3 regions of the Alkaliphilus metalliredigens QYMF genome follow, and region 1 is predicted to be linked to each of the others. Evidence: riboswitches for the same ligand, from Rfam matches in the RefSeq annotation. Region 1 holds a riboswitch; each other region holds the start of a gene.
What was found. Region 1 has a riboswitch for cyclic di-GMP ahead of AMET_RS24445 (EAL domain-containing protein). Riboswitches for the same ligand answer to the same signal wherever they lie in the genome.

Region 1 (6,448 bases):
AATTTTGTCGGAAGGCTTTTCAAAAGATTCTTTTGATCTTCAATGTTATGACTTTAATCCTAACAAACTAACAGAGTATAAACCTCTTCCTCTTAGTTTCTTTCACTCTGAAAATACGACATAGCAGATCTTGTAATAAACCGGCCCTCACAAAATCCAGGATTTTTTTTCATTTTAACCTGAATTTGATTTAGTATTCCCGTTAAAGCGACACGATCATTTTCATCAAAGGTAAACTCGATACCATATTCATTTAAAGATTCACTTATCTCTTCTGTCCATACAAGACATCCATACACCTTAACTTCTTTTCCTAAAAGCTCTGTTTCAAACTGTAGTATAATATCTCTCTTGATAGGCAGCCTAATATTAGAAATAAAACATAAACCTCCAGGTCCTATGTTTTTTATCACAGCCTTTGTATTTCCAACGTTGGCTTTTTTGCCCTTAATCTCTAAGATCGTCATATTGGCTTCTAGTAGCTGAGGTAAGTTTACTCTAAAATACCGTCGTCTTTCCTCATTGGGTATGAATGTGGCATTGTTAGCCCGGATCGGTCTACACTTCTTCTTAGCTAATAATTTTTCAAAGTCTTCTTGTGGAACTGGCCTACTGTATAAAAAGCCTTGTCCAACAGTACAGTTTAACTTTCGTAAATAACTCAATTGATCCCAGGTTTCTACTCCTTCCGCCACCAAACGTATTCTTAAGTCTTTAGCTAAGTTAATGACAGCTTCAATAATTCTATTACTGGTTTCATCTAGGGGGATACCCTTGATAAAAAAACGATCTATTTTTAAAATATCTACATTAAATGAATTTAAATATGTCAAAGAGGAAAAACCTGCTCCAAAATCATCAATTGCCACCTTAATTCCAAGTTCTTGTAGACTCTGGATATCTGCGCTAACTTGCTGGGATTGATTCATTAACACAGTTTCTGTAATTTCCATAACTAGAAAATGAGGATCCAGCTGAAACTCATGAATTGTATTTTTTATGTTTTCCACAATATCTTTTTGGAAAAATTGAATCCCAGAATAATTAACTGACACCTTTATAGCTGGCAAGCCATCCTTCAACCACTTTTGATAGGTCTCACACACCTGCCTCAATATCCAGTTTCCTAGGGTAATGATAAAACCAGTTTCTTCTGCCAAAGATATAAACTCCTTAGGAGAGACCAGCCCCCAAGTGGGATGTTCCCATCTAATTAATGCTTCTGCACCTATGATTTCACTGGTTTGTAAGTTGACTTGAGGTTGATAATACACCTTAAATTCATTATTTTTTATAGCCCTTCTAAGGTCATTTTTCAGAGTAAAGGCTTTATAATTTTTTACATCCATCTTAGGAGAATACATTTCGTATCTGTTCTTACCAGCTTCCTTGGCCCGAAATAATGCAATATTCCCATGTTTTATAAGGGACTGAGTCTCTTGTCCATCATCAGGATAAATTGCCACTCCTACACTCATTGTAATATAAATTTCATATGGGTCGATCTTAAAGGAGCTAGAAAATAAATCAATGATCTTCATTGCAATGTTTTTATATGCCTCTATATCCTTTAAATTATAAATAAGAATACCGAACTGGTCCCCAGAGTAACGACAAATGCATCTTGTCTCTCCTAAAAAGTCCTTCAGTCGCCTAGCAGCCTGAGTAATCAGCTGATCTCCAAAACCCATTCCTAGGGCATCGTTAATGTATTTAAAATCATCTATATCCAACATCATCACAGCAAAGGTAGTCCCTTTTTCCTTGGCCTCTTGGCATTGATATTCTATTTTCTTTTCAAAGTGTAAACGGTTGGGAAGCTGAGTCATTTGATCGTGTGTGGCAATATGGTTCATTTTCTTTTGAGCTTCTACCCGTTCAGTCACATCTCTCCAATTTAATACGATGCCTTTTATGGAGGGTTCCTCCAATTGATTGTTCATAGTCAGTTCCACATAAATTCTTTTTCCAAGCTTAGTTTCTGCACTAATCTCTCTTTTGATATTCTTATTTGGTTCACTTAGAGCTACCTTGAACATCTTTTCAAGTTTAGGTTTTTCTATTTCCCAAGCAAATTCCATTAGATTTCGGCCTTCCATCTCTTTAGGTTGATAGCCAAGGATTTTTTCTACAGCTGGACTAATGTATTCAATGGTTCCATCGGGGCTGACGATTTCAAAAACATCACTGGAGTCCCGTATTAACACTTGAAATCGTTTTTGAATATGATTTATATTTTCTTGTATCCCTTGCATTTTCTTTACAAGTGCTTTCCTTTCAGTAATATCTTGGATGATTCCTCTTCTATATGTGAGATGACCTTCTAGATCAAATGTCATTTCTACTACCTGATAGATATGTCTTACAGAACCATCAGGTCTAATAATGCGAAATTCCATATCAAATGGTTGTACCTGAGGTGGATGCGCCAAGATATCTTCGATTAATTCCCGATCCTCTGGATGCACAAAATTTAAAAATGCTTCATAGCTTCCATCATACTCCTTATTTGTAATCCCATAAATGTGGTAGTACTCTTCCGACCAAGTGTTCTTATTCCTAATTACATCCATTTCCCAACTTCCCATTTTTGCCAACCGTTGGGCCTCTGCAAGATTCTTATAACTTTTTTCCAATTGAGTCTTCAATAACTTATTCTCTGTGATATCTTGTATCGTTCCTAATATCCCAATTACGACCTGGTCATCATCAAATATAGGCTCCCCCTTACTAATGACACATTTTTCTGATCCGTCCAGACCAATAATGCGATATTCAATTTCATAGGCCTTCCCCTTTAAGCATCCTGCTGTTGAATTTTGAACCGTGTCTTGGTCTTCAGGATGAATCAAGGTTATAATATTTTCGAACCGCTTCGTAAATTTTTGGGGGTCAACGCCAAATATCCGATAAACCTCCTCTGACCAAGAGAGTTCCTCGTTTCCTAAATCATAACGATAGCTTCCTACTCCAGCAACTTTTTGTGCATGATTTAAGTCTTTACCAATTCTTTTCAAATCATTTTCTATCAATTTTCGACCTGTAATGTCCTGTATAGTGCCTATCATTTTAATGGGCCTATTCATGTCATCAAATAAAACTTCAGCCCTTGAGTGGATATATTTTTCTTTTCCACCTGGGACCATAATCCGATATTCCTGATCATGGTCATTTCCCCTTAGGGCTTTCTCCATTGATTTTCTTACCACCTGCTGATCTTCAGGGTGTATAAATGTATAGACGCTCTCTATTTTATTATCAAATTCTTCTGTTGTGCGTTGAAAAATATCATAGACTTCTTGAGATCCGAAAAGCTCTTCACTTTGAAAATCATAGGTCCAACTCCCAATACTTAAAAGTTTTTGTCCATAGAAGACGTTTTCCCTTAACTGATTTAAGCTCTTTTCTAGTTTCATTCCTTTTGTGAGATCTAAAATGACTATATGCATTCCAATTAATGTTTGTTTTCTCAGAACCGGTAAGATGGTCATCTCTATATTCCTTATTCCCTTGGTTTGGGTGAATAAGTCTGACTTAATGGTTATTGACTCTCCTTTATGTAATTCTTCTACATATGTGAATTCTACATCGGTTTCCTCTGGTTTTAAGAATTCAAATATAGTTTTACCTTGCACATTAGGCGCTATGTCTTCTAATAGATGACAGAAGGACTCATTTGCTTCTATAATCAAGCCCTTGACATCACAAACAGCAGAGGCTATTGGAAAATCCACAACCCATTGGTGATATCCCTGCTTTAACTCCTTTAAGTTGCCACTACCCTTTATTTTTTCTAGTATCCCCATCCCTAATGTAGCCATTTGTTATCCCCCTTTTCATATTTGATGAAAAGCCTTACGTTATATAGTCACCATTACTACTCTATCATTACAAAAAATAAAATCGGCAAACCTGTGGTTGCCGACTTTTTATCAAATATAAACTCAATTGGCAACCCGACTATCATATCGTATAACGACTTAGACTCGTGGCTTTGCGTCACCATCTTTCAATGGTTTTGCCTTTACTAATATACAATTATATATTTTCAAGTACCATTACTACTTTTAAGTATGTATACTCAATTTAATCAGGACTATTTGCCTATATTTATATAACATAATATCACAAATCATTACATGCTACAATCATTTCCTACATAATACTCCTTCTTTTTCACAATATTTGCAATCAATTACTTAATCTCTTGCCCAGTAGAGTTCTCCAAGGTTAGACCCCTTCCCCCCACTATTTCTTAAATGTCCTGTAAATAAAGATAAAGGATAATTCTTATTCTCACATAAGAAATTTTCCTTTATCTTTTTCACTTCGAAAATCATTCATTAATAAATAACACTTGTAATTTCAATGCGCATCTCATTTTTATCTCTAATCCTTTTATCAATTCGATTAATTCCAAAATAAGCTAGTATTAAAAATATAAAACCCACTCCGATTCCAATTAATTCCTCCATGCCTTCGTAGGATAGAAGCTCTCCAATCCAAATTCCCAGTCCAATACCGAAAATCATGCCAATTAAAGGTACCATATAGACTAAAAAGGCAGCCTTTAACACTTTTTTGTTTTCCATGTTCAGCTTTACATACTGCCCCACTTGAGCTCCTACTTCATTGGTAGCTTTTACATAGGTTGCGGTAGGCGTACATCCTCCTTTACAGGAAGCACAACTCTCTCCACAGGCGCTTACTCTTTGAATCTCTATGGTTGCAATACCTTCTCCTACCTCCTTAACTACACCAATTTTTTCCATATGTTTCACTCCTTTTAAAATTCACTGTTAAAATTTCAATATTCAAATCCTCTGAGTTTTAAATTATCAATCATCCTTCCATCTTCATTATGCTTATATACATAGACTTCATCTTTTCTATAAACAATTTCCGAACAACAATTGCTACAAAAATAAGTAGCCTTGGATATTTTTCCGATGGTAGTGTCGTGACAATTAGGACACTTGATTACTTCATTTTTCACAGTATCTCCTCCAATTAACATTGCTCTTTAATGTCCACATGATTTAAAACAAAATAGTGTAGGAAATCTCACACTATTTTGCTTCTTCTTTTACTTTATCATCACCAAACTTCTCTCTTAATAATCCCGCCACTAAGGCCGTCAATGGGATGCATAGAATCAATCCGATACTTCCAGCTAAAGCTCTAATCACTTCTGTTGCAATTAAATCTAGATTGATGATTCGTGTAAAGGGATCTTCATAGGCCGTAAACAATAGTAGTAGTGGGATCATGCTACCTGTATAAGCCAATATCAACGTATTAGCCATGGTTCCCATAACATCTTTTCCTACATTCATCCCTGCCACAATCAGTTTTTGCGTTGTCATATTTGGATTAGCCAATCTAATTTCTTCCATTGAAGATGCAATCGTCATTCCTACATCCATTACTGCTCCCAAGGCTCCCATAATAATCCCAGCAAATAATAGCCCACTATAATCAAATTCAATTCCCTGTGGAATATACATTAGCATCATGGCCTCTTGAGAGGATAAGCCTGTTAATCTGACCTTTGTTCCTACGAAATAAGCGATGAGCCCAGCCACAAAGACGCCTCCCAGCACCCCTATAATAGCAGCATAGCTTTTTTTATTATTTCCTCCAACAACTAAAATCGTAAATATTGTTACCACTATTGATATGCCAATGCTCAATAATATTGGACTATATCCTGCCAGTAACCCCGGAAGTAATACTTTCATAATTAGTCCAATGGTTAGTATTAAAGTGATAATTGTTTTCAGCCCTTTGAAACCTCCAAGTAAAAGTAATAACACTACAAAGATAGCCAATACAATATAAATATAGGTATCCCTTGCATATTCGGAAATGTATACTGCTACTTCTCCATCAAGTTCTTCAATCGTAATTAATACACGATCACCAGGACTGACATCAATATCATAGGCTAAATTACCAGACAAACTATGAAGAATTTCAAACTCTTGTCCCTTATAGTCTCCAGATAATATTTCTAACTTCACAATTGTACTATCGAAAAAATCCACTTCTTCTTTATAACCTTCCTCTACTTCTTCTACCTCTAAAATTTTTGCTCTTTCAATAATTGGCTCTTCATCCAATTCTGCAGCAAATACAAAGGCCCCACCCATTGTCACTAACAGCAAAATTGTCAGTAGAATCCGTACAATATTCTTCATTTGTTAAGCGCCTCCTTACATTTACATAGGCTATCCCAGATAAATTTCTCAACTCTTAAAGAGAATGAATCCAATAGTAAAACATCACTGAAACAATCATAGCCGCCCCAATAATGAAATTAGCAGTCCATTCTATTTTTCCATCATGCACTGTAGGATTTTCCACAGTTGATTGTGTCTTTTGTTGCTTTTTCTTTAGCCAGTTCATCACTACCAATGTTGCCATAATGATTAAAACACTGTAGACA
Region 2 (6,448 bases), 250 kb from region 1:
ATACCAAAACCTTGTAAGTACATTACTAAGGGCAAGTAGTATTCTTGTAGGTAAAGGTAGCTGAACCCCTGAAGATGTAAACATAGTCAAAAACGTTGGCATAATAAATACCAGGAGAAAAATAACGACAAGGATGGCTACGATGCTTAGAATAAGTGGATAGATCATGGCACCCTTTATTTTTGAGTTGATTTTATTCTCCTTTTCAAAATGCACACTCATTTTTTCTAAAACATCGTCTAATGTTCCTGTCATTTCGCCAGCTTCTACCATGTTAAGTAAAATTGGTGGAAACACTTTCTTGTGTTTTTTCATAGCATCTGACAGTATATCGCCTTTTTGAACTTGGGTAAAAAGATCTTCAATTACAGCCTTCAATGTTTTGTTTTCAGTCTGATCCATCAACACCTCTAGGCTACTGGTTAATGACATCCCTGCATTCAACATGGTATAGAATTGCTTGCAAAAAACTGTGAGATCCTTGGTTTTTACTTTTTGTTTAAAAAGGTTAAGGTCTTTTACCTCTTTTGATTTGTCCTTAGTTTCTTCTACCTTGACAGGAATCTGCTGTTTTTGGCGAATCATTCGGATCACTTCATTTTTTGATTCTGCAGTAAATGTTCCCTCTACACTCCCCCCTTCACTAGTAACTGACTTATATTTAAAGGTACTCGCCAATGAATCACCACCTTTCCTTATCTTTAATATTAAGGTTATCCTTTAAATACCTAATTGACGGTTGACCATATCTAAGTCTACTGCATGCTTTTGTAGGGCTTCTCTAGTAATTATTCCTTTATGATACAGTTCCATTAATGAAGCATCCATTGTCTTCATTCCTAGCTTTGATTTTGTCTGAATCACAGTTTGCATCTGGTGGGTTTTTCCTTCTCGAATTAAGTTTCTTATGGCAGGATTGCTAACCATGACTTCAAAAGCTGCAACTCTTCCAGATTCATCTGCTTTTGGTAGGAGCTGTTGGGAAATCACCCCTTCCATTACAGATGACAGTTGCACTTTAATCTGCTGCTGTTGATGGGGAGGAAATACGTCGATGATTCTGTCTATTGTTTTAGCAGCACCGATTGTATGTAAAGTGGATAATACTAAATGTCCAGTTTCCGCAGCGGTAATGGCAATGGCAATGGTCTCTAAATCCCTCATCTCTCCCACTAAAACAACGTCTGGATCTTGCCTTAGTGCTGCTCTTAATGCATTAGAAAAGCTGTAAGAGTCATTTCCTATTTCTCTTTGATTGACAATACTCTTGTTATGCTTATGTAAATACTCAATGGGGTCTTCAAGGGTTAAAATATGTTCACTTCTATTTTCATTCATATAGTTAATCATCGCTGCCAAGGTCGTGGACTTTCCACTACCTGTTGGACCTGTCACTAATATCAGTCCTCGTTTTTTCTTCGACAGTTCCGTTATTATCGGAGGTAGATCCAGTTCCTCCATTGTTGGTATTATCAAAGACACAACACGAAGTGCCATAGAATAGCTTCCTCTTTGTTTATATGCATTGACTCTAAACCTACCTAAACCTGGATTTGAATATGAAAAATCAAGTTCACCTTTTTCATGAAAGAGGATTATCTGCTCTGGGCTCATCATCTTCTCTACGATTCTTTTAGTATCTTCTGGCATCAGTTTAACTTCTCCCATTTTAACTAATTTGCCATTGATTCTAACAATAGGTGGCGAAGCTACTGTAATATGTAGATCTGAAGCTTTTGCTTCTACTGTTTTAGTTAATAGCTCTAATATATCCAAGATTGTTCACCTCATTTAAAATTTGTATTTTTCTATATGTCGATGCCATAGGTTATTTTTAATAACTCATCAATGGTAGTTGTCCCATTGATGACAAGCAATTTACAGGACTCATGAAGTGTTTGCATACCATTTTTTATGGCGTTATCCTTAATGACATCAATGTCAGCCCTATGATTGATTAAATTGCGAATTTCTCTATTCACTGCCATAACCTCATGGATGGCAGTTCTTCCTGAGTAGCCTGTATTTCCACAGGAGTTGCACCCCTTCCCTTTAAATAAATTTAGAGGTTCATTTATACCTAGTAACTTTTTATCCTTGTCAGTAGCTTCATACTGTATTTTACAATGTGGGCAAATTTTCTTTATCAATCGTTGAGCAATTATTCCTACAACAGCAGATGAAACCATGTAGGGTTCAATTCCCATATCAATTAATCTAGAAATGGAGCTTGCCGTATCATTGGTATGTAAAGTACTTAAAACCAAATGCCCTGTAATCGCAGCTCTAGTAGCAATTTGTGCAGTTTCAGCATCTCTTATTTCACCTACCAATACAATGTCAGGGTCCTGTCTCAGTATTGAGCGAAGGCCTGTTACAAATGTTAAACCTGCCTTTATATTTACCTGAACTTGATTAATGCCATCAAGTCTGTACTCCACAGGATCTTCTACAGTAATGATATTTTTATTTATTTGGTTCAGATCCTTTAATACCGTATAGAGGGTTGTGGTTTTGCCACTTCCAGTTGGCCCTGTCACTAGAATAATCCCCTCTGGGCTTTTAATAATTCTATCAAATAATTCCAGGTTTCTTTCAGTAAAACCTAGCTGTTCTTTTGTTACGATAATATTGTTTCTATCTAATATTCTGATCACTACCTTTTCTCCATATACAGTTGGTAGCACTGATATTCTCATGTCTATCGTTCTATTTTCAATAATAGTCTCTACTCTGCCATCCTGAGGAATTCTTTTTTCTGATATGTCTAATTTACCTATGATTTTTATTCTTGTGATAATTGCCGAGTGTGTAGATTTTGCAGGAGACATAATCTCCTTTAGTTCTCCATCAATCCGAACACGAATTCTTACTCTTTCCTCAAATGGCTCAATATGAACATCACTGGCTCCTAGTTTCACCGCTTGGCTAATAACTTGATTAACGAGTCTTACCATGGGTGCATTATTAACATCCTCCATTAACTGACTATCAGACTCATCTATATCTTCTAACTCATGTTGCGTTTTAAACTCTTCAACGGCTTTATCCGCATACTCCTTACCATCATAATATTTATTGACAGCATTTAATATCTCCTTTTTCGTAGCAATGACTACTTCAATGTCAATTCCCGTAATGATCTTCACGTCATCTATAGCAATCAAGTTTAAAGGGTCTGCCATGGCAACCATAAGCTTACCTCTAGTCATACTGATTGGAATCAAATTATGTTTTCTAGCAATATTTTCATTAATCATCTTAACTGCCTTAGGATTAATATGATATTTATTTAAATCAATATGTGGTATGCCCAATTGAAATTCTAAAACCTCTAGAATCTGACTTTCTTTTAAAATCCCTTCATCAACGATAAGCTCTCCTAATTTTTTTCCCTTTATTTTTTGAAGCTTCAGTATCTCATTAAGTTGATCTTTTGTTATCAAACCTCCTTCAATCAGGATGTCCCCTAAACGCATATTTTTTTGCATCATTTTATTCTCCTCAGTTCATGAAATCGATTTATATTCAAAAAAATAGAGACTAACAATCTAATTGAATATTGTTAGTCGGTTACGCCACTACATCCCTGCAGTTTAAGGCGTCCATGTATACCTGCAGTTCATTTGCTCTACATTTTTCGCTTTAATGCTTCACTTGATCAAACTATTAACAATATCCAACACTTATTACTATTACACAGTTCTACATTATACAACGAAACCCTCTTTTCTACACGAAAAAAATCGGCAAAAAGTCCTATTGACCTAGCCAAGTATTTTTCGTACATTTTTAGTAAAAGCACTGATGCTTTTTCACTGAAAGCGGCGTAAATCAAACCTTATCTTGAACTATATCCAATATATTCCTCTTAAAATCAACATATTGCCTATACTTTATCACGACATATACCGTCAAAAGTTTCCCATATTCATATTTATTTATTTGTATACTGGTTTCACTGTCTAAGGCTGGGTATTAATTAACTAAAATTTCCATTATTTATTGACGGGGAAATATTTTAGGATACCGTCTCCTGTACTACACTATTTTTCTGTGTCAAAAACCCACAAGTTCTTTAAAACTCGTGGGTTTTTTCACTTAAAAAGTCGAATAAATTTGTTAACGATTGTGGGATCAAATTGGCTGCCAGAGCATCTTATAAGCTCTTGGATTGCTTCCTGGTGAGAAATGGCTTCTTTATACACCCTGGCATTTGTCATGACATCGTATACATCCACCACAGCAATAATACGAGAGAGCAGAGGGATTTCGTCACCCTTTAAGCCCTGGGGGTATCCTGCACCATCCCATCTTTCATGATGATATAAAATATACTTAGAGATATGGATTAATTCTGGAGATGTTTCTGCAATCCGATAGCCAATTTCACTATGTCTTTTCATTTGTTCCCATTCCTGTGACGTAAGTGGCCCTGGTTTTTGCAGTATAGCATCAGAAATAGCCATTTTTCCAATATCATGAAGTATGGCCAATAAACCCAATTCATTTATTTTATCATTATCAAGATTTAGACTTTTACCTAATACAATACTCAGTTCCTTCATGCGCTGGGCGTGTTCTTCTGTTTCATGACTACGCTCATATAATGACTTTTGCAAAGAATTGATAATATGACTTCTATTACTCTTGCTTTCCAGTAATTTATTTCGATACATTTGTTCTTCTGCTTCTTTCATCACATCTATCATGGGTTCGATCTCTTTATATTTAATACCATAGCCAAGTGCAATACTGATTTGTATGGGTGTATCCATTGATTCTTCACATAGATGATAGATTCTCTTACAGATCTTTTTAATCCCTTCTTTGTCTATATGAGGTAAGAGGATTGCAAATTCATCTCCTCCCCATCTACAGACAATATCTTCCTTACGACAGGCTTTTTTAAGGATCTGTGCAGTATTGGCTAAAAGTTGATCCCCTGATAGGTGGCCGAAAACATCATTTGTTAGTTTCAACCCATTGACATCACCAATGATGATGCCCAGGGGAAGCTGTCTCTTGGTGTCAAGACGTTTCAGTTCTTCTTCAAAAAAAGCGCGATTATATAGGCCCGTTAATTTATCATAATAGCTTAAGTACTTTATTTGGTCTTCAGCTTCTTTTCTGGCTCGAATATCTGTATAAATAGCATGATCCCCAGTCACTTGACCATCAATAATGATAGGGCCTCCCCTAATACAAACATCCACTAAGGTGCCATCCTTAGTTCTTCTCACGGTATCCACTTCTATTTTTTCATTTCGGGAAGCTAGGTCATTAATCACTTGAGCTTCTTCAAAATACTCTTGGCTGGTAATTAATTCATCGATGGTTTTTCCAATGCATTCATCGGATGTATAGCCAAATATATCTATAAAGGCCTTGTTGATTTTTTGGATCTTACAATTCATATCAAGATGTACGATCCCATCTGGAGAATACTTGAAAAGAGATTCCAGTATTTTTTGTTGTGTTGTAATCTGTTTTTTTGCTTCTTTTATAAATCTGACATCAGTATAAATGGCATAGCCTCCAACAGTTCTTTTGTTGATGACAATGGGTACGCCTTTAACAAAAACATGAATTGGATTTCCAGATCTATCAAATCGCACAGTCTCTCGAAATTGACAATCTCCCTTTTTCAAAGCCTCGTAGGTAAGATGCCCCTCTATTTTTTGGAAGGGATCAACAATGTCATTAATATGCTTGCCTTTAACCGCTTCTATTTTATAGCCAAATAACTGCATAAATTCTGTATTCACATCTATAATACGTTCTTTTTCATCAAAATGAACAATGGCATCTAATGAATTATTAAAGAGACATTCATAGGATTCTTTCATGGCTTCTTTCTCTTTTAGCTCTTCATAATTTGCACGCAATTCTTCTTCATTTGCAGCTAATTGATGTAGGGTCGCTTCTAGCTCTTCGTTTAATTCCTGAAGCATTTGTTCGTTTTCTTCAAGTCTTTTTTCTTTTTCCTTTAGGGATGTCACATCAGTGATAAAACCTTCAAGATACAATTCATTACCCTCTATATCCTTTATGATCTGCATATTTAATAGGGCATTTACAATACTCCCATCTTTACATTGATATTTTACTTCGTGGTTCGTCACCTTACCTGTTCGTCTTATCTGCTCCACTATTTCTGCACGATTATATTCTTTTGCAAGAAGCTGGGTATCTATACTTTCAATGGAAGAAATGACTTCCTCTGGTGAGTCATATTTGAATATGGTGGAGAGTGCTTTATTGGCATACGTAAACTTTCCGTCAAAGGTACTATGAAAAATACCGATTAGTGCATCATCAAATAGGGTCATATAAGTATTGGTATTGGTATTGGTATTGGTATTAGTATTTACATTTAACACCCTAAGCACCTCCGAGTTTAAAAGCAATTTTATGCCTTGCATTCTCTACTTCTATTCTATAACTA
Region 3 (6,448 bases), 1.8 Mb from region 1:
GACTGCCCACCGGGGAGTGCCTGCACCGTAATGGAAAGCATAAAAGATGCTGATTATTGTATTTTAGTAGCAGAACCAACTTTGTTTGGGGTTCATAATTTGAATATGGTGCATGACTTGGTAACGCTTTTTAATAAACCATATGGGGTGGTGTTGAATAAATGTGTTCAAAGCGAAAATCCAGCTGAAACCTATTGTACTGAAAAGAATATCAACGTTTTAGGTAAAATTCTTTTTGACAATGAACTGGGGACAATTAATTCCAATGGGTTAATTGCTATTAGACAGAGCGATAAATATTTCGACGTCTTCAATCAATTGCTACACAAGGTAAGTGAGGAGGTGCAACATGAAACAGTTGTTAATCCTTAGCGGCAAAGGTGGAACAGGAAAAACCACCATGGCCACAGCATTCATCAAGCTATCCAGTGCGACAGCTTACGCTGATTGTGATGTGGATGCACCAAATCTACATTTATTGATGCATCAATCCGCAAAGGCTATAGAATCTGATTACTTTGGTATGCCAAAGGCAGAAATTAATTCTCAAATATGTGTTCAGTGTGATCTTTGTAGAGAGAATTGTCGCTTTGATGCAATCAATTTCGATGATGGCTATCATGTAGACCCATTTGTTTGTGAAGGTTGTGGTGTTTGTGAAGAACTTTGTCCTGTAGGGGCAGTATCTTTAAAGCCTGAAAAAGCAGGAGATTTAATGCTATACAAAGAAGATGTTGTCTTTTCGAGGGCCCAACTAAAAATGGGCAGTGGTACCTCTGGGATGTTGGTTACGGAAGTTAAAAAAAGCATGAAGTCTGCTGCTGAGGATGCTGAGTTCGCCATCATAGACGGCTCCCCAGGAATAGGTTGTCCAGTGATTGCGTCCCTCAGTGGTGTTGATATGGTATTAATTGTTGCAGAGCCATCCATTTCTGGAATAAGGGACATGGAACGTATTATTGAAACGGCTAGGAAGTTTCAAGCAAGAATTGCTGTTTGTACAAACAAATTTGATACCAATATAGAAATTGCTGAAAGTATAGAGGCATTTTGCAAAAAAAATAATTTGCCCTTTGTTGGGAGAGTGCCATTTGACCTAGAAGCAGTAGAAGCTATTAATAAGGGGAACAGCATTATAGACAGTGATAGTACTTCAGGTTTTGCAACAAGAGTGGTTTATAAAAGAACAATGGAATTGCTTTCTAAATAAAGTTAACGAACTTATAAACGAGGAGGAAATGAATATGAAAATTGCAGTTGCAAGTGAACAAAACAAGGTAACGGGGCATTTTGGTCATTGTGAGAACTTTAATATTTACATTGCAGAGAATAGTAAGATTGTTAAGAGTGAAACTGTAGCAAATCCAGGTCATAAACCGGGATTTTTGCCAAATTTCTTAAATGATCTTGGTGTTAACGTCATCATTTCTGGTGGGATGGGCGGTGGTGCTGTTGACATATTTAATGAAAAAGGAATTGAAGTGATTGTTGGTGCAAAGGGAGAAGCGAAAAATGCAGTGGAACTCTATTTACAAGGCCAACTGAAGTCGACAGGCTCTGTGTGTCATGAACATCAACATCATGATGATTGTAGAGATTAAGAAATCCTATGATAAGTGTTGATATACCTGGACATGGTAAAATTGAAATTAAAAATTTAGTTTTAGATTATAACGGTACCTTAGCTAAAGATGGTATTCTAATCCCTGGTGTTCCAGAATTGATAGAGGATCTTTCACATTTGGTTGATTTATATGTCATAACTGCAGACACATTTGGAAGTGTTGAATTTGAAATGAAGGGACTTCCAATAACAATTATTGGGATTGAAACAAAGGATGAAAGAGAAGCAAAGCTAGGGCTCATTCAAAAACTGAGTTCAAGGGTTACGGCTTCAATAGGAAATGGCAATAATGATGCATGGATGCTTGAGGAATCAAGAATTGGAATATGTATTATAGGAGAAGAAGGATGTTCCATGAAGGCAATGAATAGTGCAAACATAATCATAAGTGATATTAAAAATGCACTTGAACTATTCATCTATCCAAATAGACTTAAAGCAACATTGAGATTTTGATTTTGGTGATTTGGAAGGAGCATATCCTGAAAATTCAGCTCTAAGTAACTTAATACATACCAGGAACTTAGATATTGAAAGTCAAATCAAAAAAGCTGGAATTTAAATTTCAGCTTTTTTGATTCGGAGTTTAAAATTTGAGTAATGAATTCATGGAGGGTCCTATTTCTGTTTGCCAGTTCTTTAGACTGAGTATATTCACAAAAACCAATATTCTGTATGTTTATCAAAATGATTGAAGGTTATTGTTTTTTAATTAATGGATAAAAATAAAATTTAATAAATTTCGTATATTTATAGCGGGTTGGGTATATTATGAATAGATCGTTACTATGGGTAAAGAAACATAAAAGGTAGATGGAAGATGAAAAAATATCGGTAAAAATTAATGTGATAATATTCAGATATATAAAGGGAAAATGTAGAAATCATAGAAGATATATAAATAGGAAAAAAGTACTAGGAGGAATTTAAATGAGTAGTGTATTCAATGGTGAAAGGATGAAGGATGGAGTCATCAAGCTGGCTTCCTTAATTAAAAAATCTAAGGACACAGTGATCCTGACTGGAGCTGGTATGGATACGGAAAGCAATATTCCTGACTTTAGAAGTGAAAAGGGATGGTGGCGGAGTATCGATCCAAGAACCGTGGCAAACATCGATACATTTTATGAAAACTATTCATTATTTCATGAGTTCTATGACATGCGATTAAGACTTTTAGTTGGCATTCAACCTCATAAAGGACACTATATTTTATCGGATTTAGAAAAAAAGGGAATGATCAGAAGCATTGCCACACAAAATGTGGCAGGGTTACATGTAATGGCTGGAAGTCAAAATGTATATGAACTTCATGGAAACATCAGAAAAATTCGATGTAACAACTGTAATCATGAGGCGAGTTTAGAGCGTTTCTTGGCGGTAGAGACTTGTGGATCCTGTGGTGATAAAGGCCTAAGACCTAGCGTGATCCTATTTGGCGAGACCCTACCACCTAAAGCCTGGGATTCTGCCTTGCGGGATATTCAGAAGTGTGACCTTCTGATTGTAATTGGAACAAGTTTAGAAGTGTATCCTGTGAATCATCTTCCGATGCTAACAAAAGGAAAGAAAGTTTTTATCAATAATGAAGAGAGGAGTACTGACTATGCCTTTGATTTAACCATCATAGGAAAGGCAAAGGAAGTACTAGAAGCGTTGAATCATTATCTATTATTGTAGCACTTTTTATGAAAACACATCATGATCTCCAGATCAAATCGGCATAGCTTGATAATCAAAGCCTTTATTTGTGAGTCTAAAGGCTTTCTACTTATGGGATTTTCTAATAAAGGTACTCCATATAATTGATTGTTTTTTATAAATTCTAAATATTTACCCTATTTATGTTATTATGTGTTAAAATATAGAAGTGAGAAATTAGTGGAAATTTGTCGAACTAAAGCAGATCTGAATGACAACTCTTAGAAGAGTTTGAATGGCTATTAATTCCTAATGGAGGAGTAGTGGTTAAGGGAAGGCGACACAATAAACTTGATAAAGGCAAACTTATTGAAAAATAAGGACGCAAAGCTATGGATCTAAGGGGATCTTTATTCCTATGATTGCCAGGTTGCCAAAATAAAACTAGAAATCATAGAACAAGTATGATTTGTGGGGATTTGTTTATGCAGGCACCTGGGTTTTTACATAAAAAGTGGGTGTCTTTTTATGTGGTTAAATAAGAGTAAAGTAAGGAATTTTATTTAAAATAAAATATGGGGGGGTTATTAAGTGAAAAGTATTAAAACAAAATTGATTGTCTATTTTTCTGTATTAATTTTATTTGTATCTGGAAGTTTTGCCATTGTTTCTTTAACTACAGCTGGAGATGCAGTTACACAAGAAGTAGACAAAGCTCTGGGATTATTAGCAGAAGAAGGGAGCCGGATGATAAACGCTAGAATTGATACTCACTATGTATATATTGAAGGACTTTCGACTAGAGATTTGATAAGTAGTGAAGAGGCTTCTTTAGAAGAAAAATTAACTTTTCTAGAAGTAATAGTCCAACAGCGAGAAGATTATATTAGGATAGGCATTGTTGGTCAAGATGGATTTCTTCATTTTACAGATTCTTTCAGGACTGATGATACTGGGATCGACGTAAATATGAGAGACTACTTTACTGACTCCATGGCTGGTCGTAGAGGCATGATGCCTCCCACAGTTAGTATAAATCCAGCAGACAATGGATCTGTAGTCGTAGCTTTATCTGCTCCGATATATAATACCAACAATGAAGTTATAGGGGGGCTTGTGGGCATTAAAGATGCCAACTTCTTAAATGCCATTTCTGATGACATGGGTTTTGGAGACATGGGGTATGCCTTCATGATCAATGGAGAAGGTACAGTCATAGCCTATCCAGACAGAGATAGGGTAATCAATCAATGGAATCCAATTGAAGAAGTGCAGCATGCTCCCACCTTACAGTCCATGGCAGGATTATTTGAAACAATGATTGAAGAACAAACTGGTGTCAGTAGCTATCAGTTTGAAGGAAATGATCTTTATTCGGGATACGCACCTATTGAAGGTACGGATTGGATCATGGCCATTACTGCAAATGAAGAGGAAGTATTAGGTGCTATTCCAAGACTCCAAAGAAGTATTACTTTAACTGCTGTTATTATTTTAGCCATCAGTATCGCTCTTTGTTATCTAATAGGAAATTCAATTGTAAAACCAATCATTTCAACTATAAGATATTCGGAGAGAATAGCTGATTTGGATATTACAGAAGATATGCCAGAAGTATTGATGAAAAGAAAAGATGAGATTGGTTCCTTAGCAACTGCATTTCAGACTATTACGGACAACCTCAGGGTGTTTATCAGGCAAATCTCAGACACTTCTCAACAGGTAGCGGCCTCCTCTGAAGAGTTAACAGCCTCTAGTCAACAGTCAGCTACAGCAGCCGATGAAGTAGCTAGAACTATTGAGGAAATTGCTAAAGGCGCTAACGACCAAGCAAAGGATACAGAAAAGGGCGTAGAGCATATTAACGAATTAGGTGACTTAATTGAAAAAGATCAGCAATTTATCAGAAATTTAAATACTTCTGCAAATGAAGTTATTAAATTAAAGGATGACGGACTAGAAATATTAAAAGAGTTGGTGAAAAAGAGCAATACGACGAATCAATCGGCAAAGAAAGTACATGAGATTATTGTCAATACAAATGAAAGTGCAGAAAAAATAGACAGCGCTAGTCAGATGATTAAAGATATTGCAGCACAAACAAACCTATTGGCATTAAATGCAGCCATAGAAGCAGCTAGATGTAACTGGTAAAATAAAAGGGAGAGATTTTGGCAAACAAAAACGGAGAATAATTTCCAATTTACTACAATAATAATATCCCTTCTGGTAGAATTAGTTAGCTAGTGACACCAGAGGAGGAATGAAATTGAAGGAGTGGAATATGTTTGCTGAAATCCAAGGATACAAGTCCAAAGGACTGAATAAATCACAGGTAGCAAGGAGGCTGGAGATCGACTATAAAACAGTACATAAATATTGGGATATGACACCAGATGAATTTGCAAGCTTAAGACAAAGAACTGAATCTAGAGAAAGGAAGGTGGACAAATATAAGGACGAAGTCTTAGCATGGATTAGAGAACATAGGGATTTATCAAGTGCTCAAATATATGATTGGCTAGAGGAAAAATATCATGTGCTGGACTTTAAGGATAGAACTTTACGACTATATGTCAATCACTTAAGGGAAGAACATAAGCTCCCTAAAGTAGTTTCAGCAAGGCAATTTGAGGAGGTGGATGAGCTTCCTATGGGATATCAAGCACAGGTTGACCTGGGCCAAATATGGCTAGATAAACCTGACAAAACAAGAATCAAAGTATATTGCTTTGGTATGGTTTTATCCCATTCCAGACATAAATACATCTATTGGATAGACAAGCCCTTTACTACCCAGACATTCATTGAGGCCCATAATAAAGCCTTTGAATATTTTGGAGGAATGCCTAAGGAGGTTGTTTATGACCAGGACAGAGTCCTAGTGGTATCAGAAAATCATGGAGATATCATATACACAGAAGGATTTCAAAACTATATTAATTCCCTTAAGTTTAAAGTGTACCTTTGCAGGGGTTATGACCCACAGAGTAAAGGGAAAATTGAAGCCGTAGTGAAATATGCCAAGTATAATTTTGCAAAGAATAGAACATTTGTAGATATTGACTCATTTAATGATGATTCGCTGAAATGGTTAGAAAGAAGAGGTAATAAAAAAGTCCATGAAACAACAAAGAAGGTACCGGCAGAAGTGTTTGCCCTGGAAAAGGAACACTTAAAGCC

Region 2: another riboswitch for cyclic di-GMP. It lies ahead of AMET_RS17115 (GspE/PulE family protein); the one in region 1 lies ahead of AMET_RS24445 (EAL domain-containing protein).
Region 3: another riboswitch for cyclic di-GMP. It lies ahead of AMET_RS07250 (methyl-accepting chemotaxis protein); the one in region 1 lies ahead of AMET_RS24445 (EAL domain-containing protein).

What each region holds. Positions count from the first base shown of each region.
Region 1 covers NC_009633.1:3,302,838-3,309,285, forward strand. The annotation lists gene AMET_RS24445 (EAL domain-containing protein) at 93-3,821, opposite strand; cyclic di-GMP riboswitch class I at 3,948-4,033, opposite strand; gene AMET_RS16000 (SoxR reducing system RseC family protein) at 4,344-4,772, opposite strand; gene AMET_RS16005 (hypothetical protein) at 4,808-4,996, opposite strand; gene AMET_RS16010 (YibE/F family protein) at 5,070-6,200, opposite strand; gene lgt (prolipoprotein diacylglyceryl transferase) at 6,256-6,448, opposite strand, start outside.
Region 2 covers NC_009633.1:3,557,087-3,563,534, forward strand. The annotation lists gene AMET_RS17105 (type II secretion system F family protein) at 1-678, opposite strand, end outside; gene AMET_RS17110 (type IV pilus twitching motility protein PilT) at 721-1,776, opposite strand; gene AMET_RS17115 (GspE/PulE family protein) at 1,809-3,494, opposite strand; cyclic di-GMP riboswitch class II at 3,559-3,641, opposite strand; gene AMET_RS17120 (PAS domain S-box protein) at 4,098-6,383, opposite strand.
Region 3 covers NC_009633.1:1,524,640-1,531,087, forward strand. The annotation lists gene AMET_RS07225 (nucleotide-binding protein) at 1-372, shown strand, start outside; gene AMET_RS07230 (ATP-binding protein) at 350-1,210, shown strand; gene AMET_RS07235 (NifB/NifX family molybdenum-iron cluster-binding protein) at 1,245-1,601, shown strand; gene AMET_RS07240 (HAD family hydrolase) at 1,610-2,080, shown strand; gene AMET_RS07245 (SIR2 family NAD-dependent protein deacylase) at 2,555-3,304, shown strand; cyclic di-GMP riboswitch class I at 3,615-3,703, shown strand; gene AMET_RS07250 (methyl-accepting chemotaxis protein) at 3,857-5,419, shown strand; gene istA (IS21 family transposase) at 5,535-6,448, shown strand, end outside.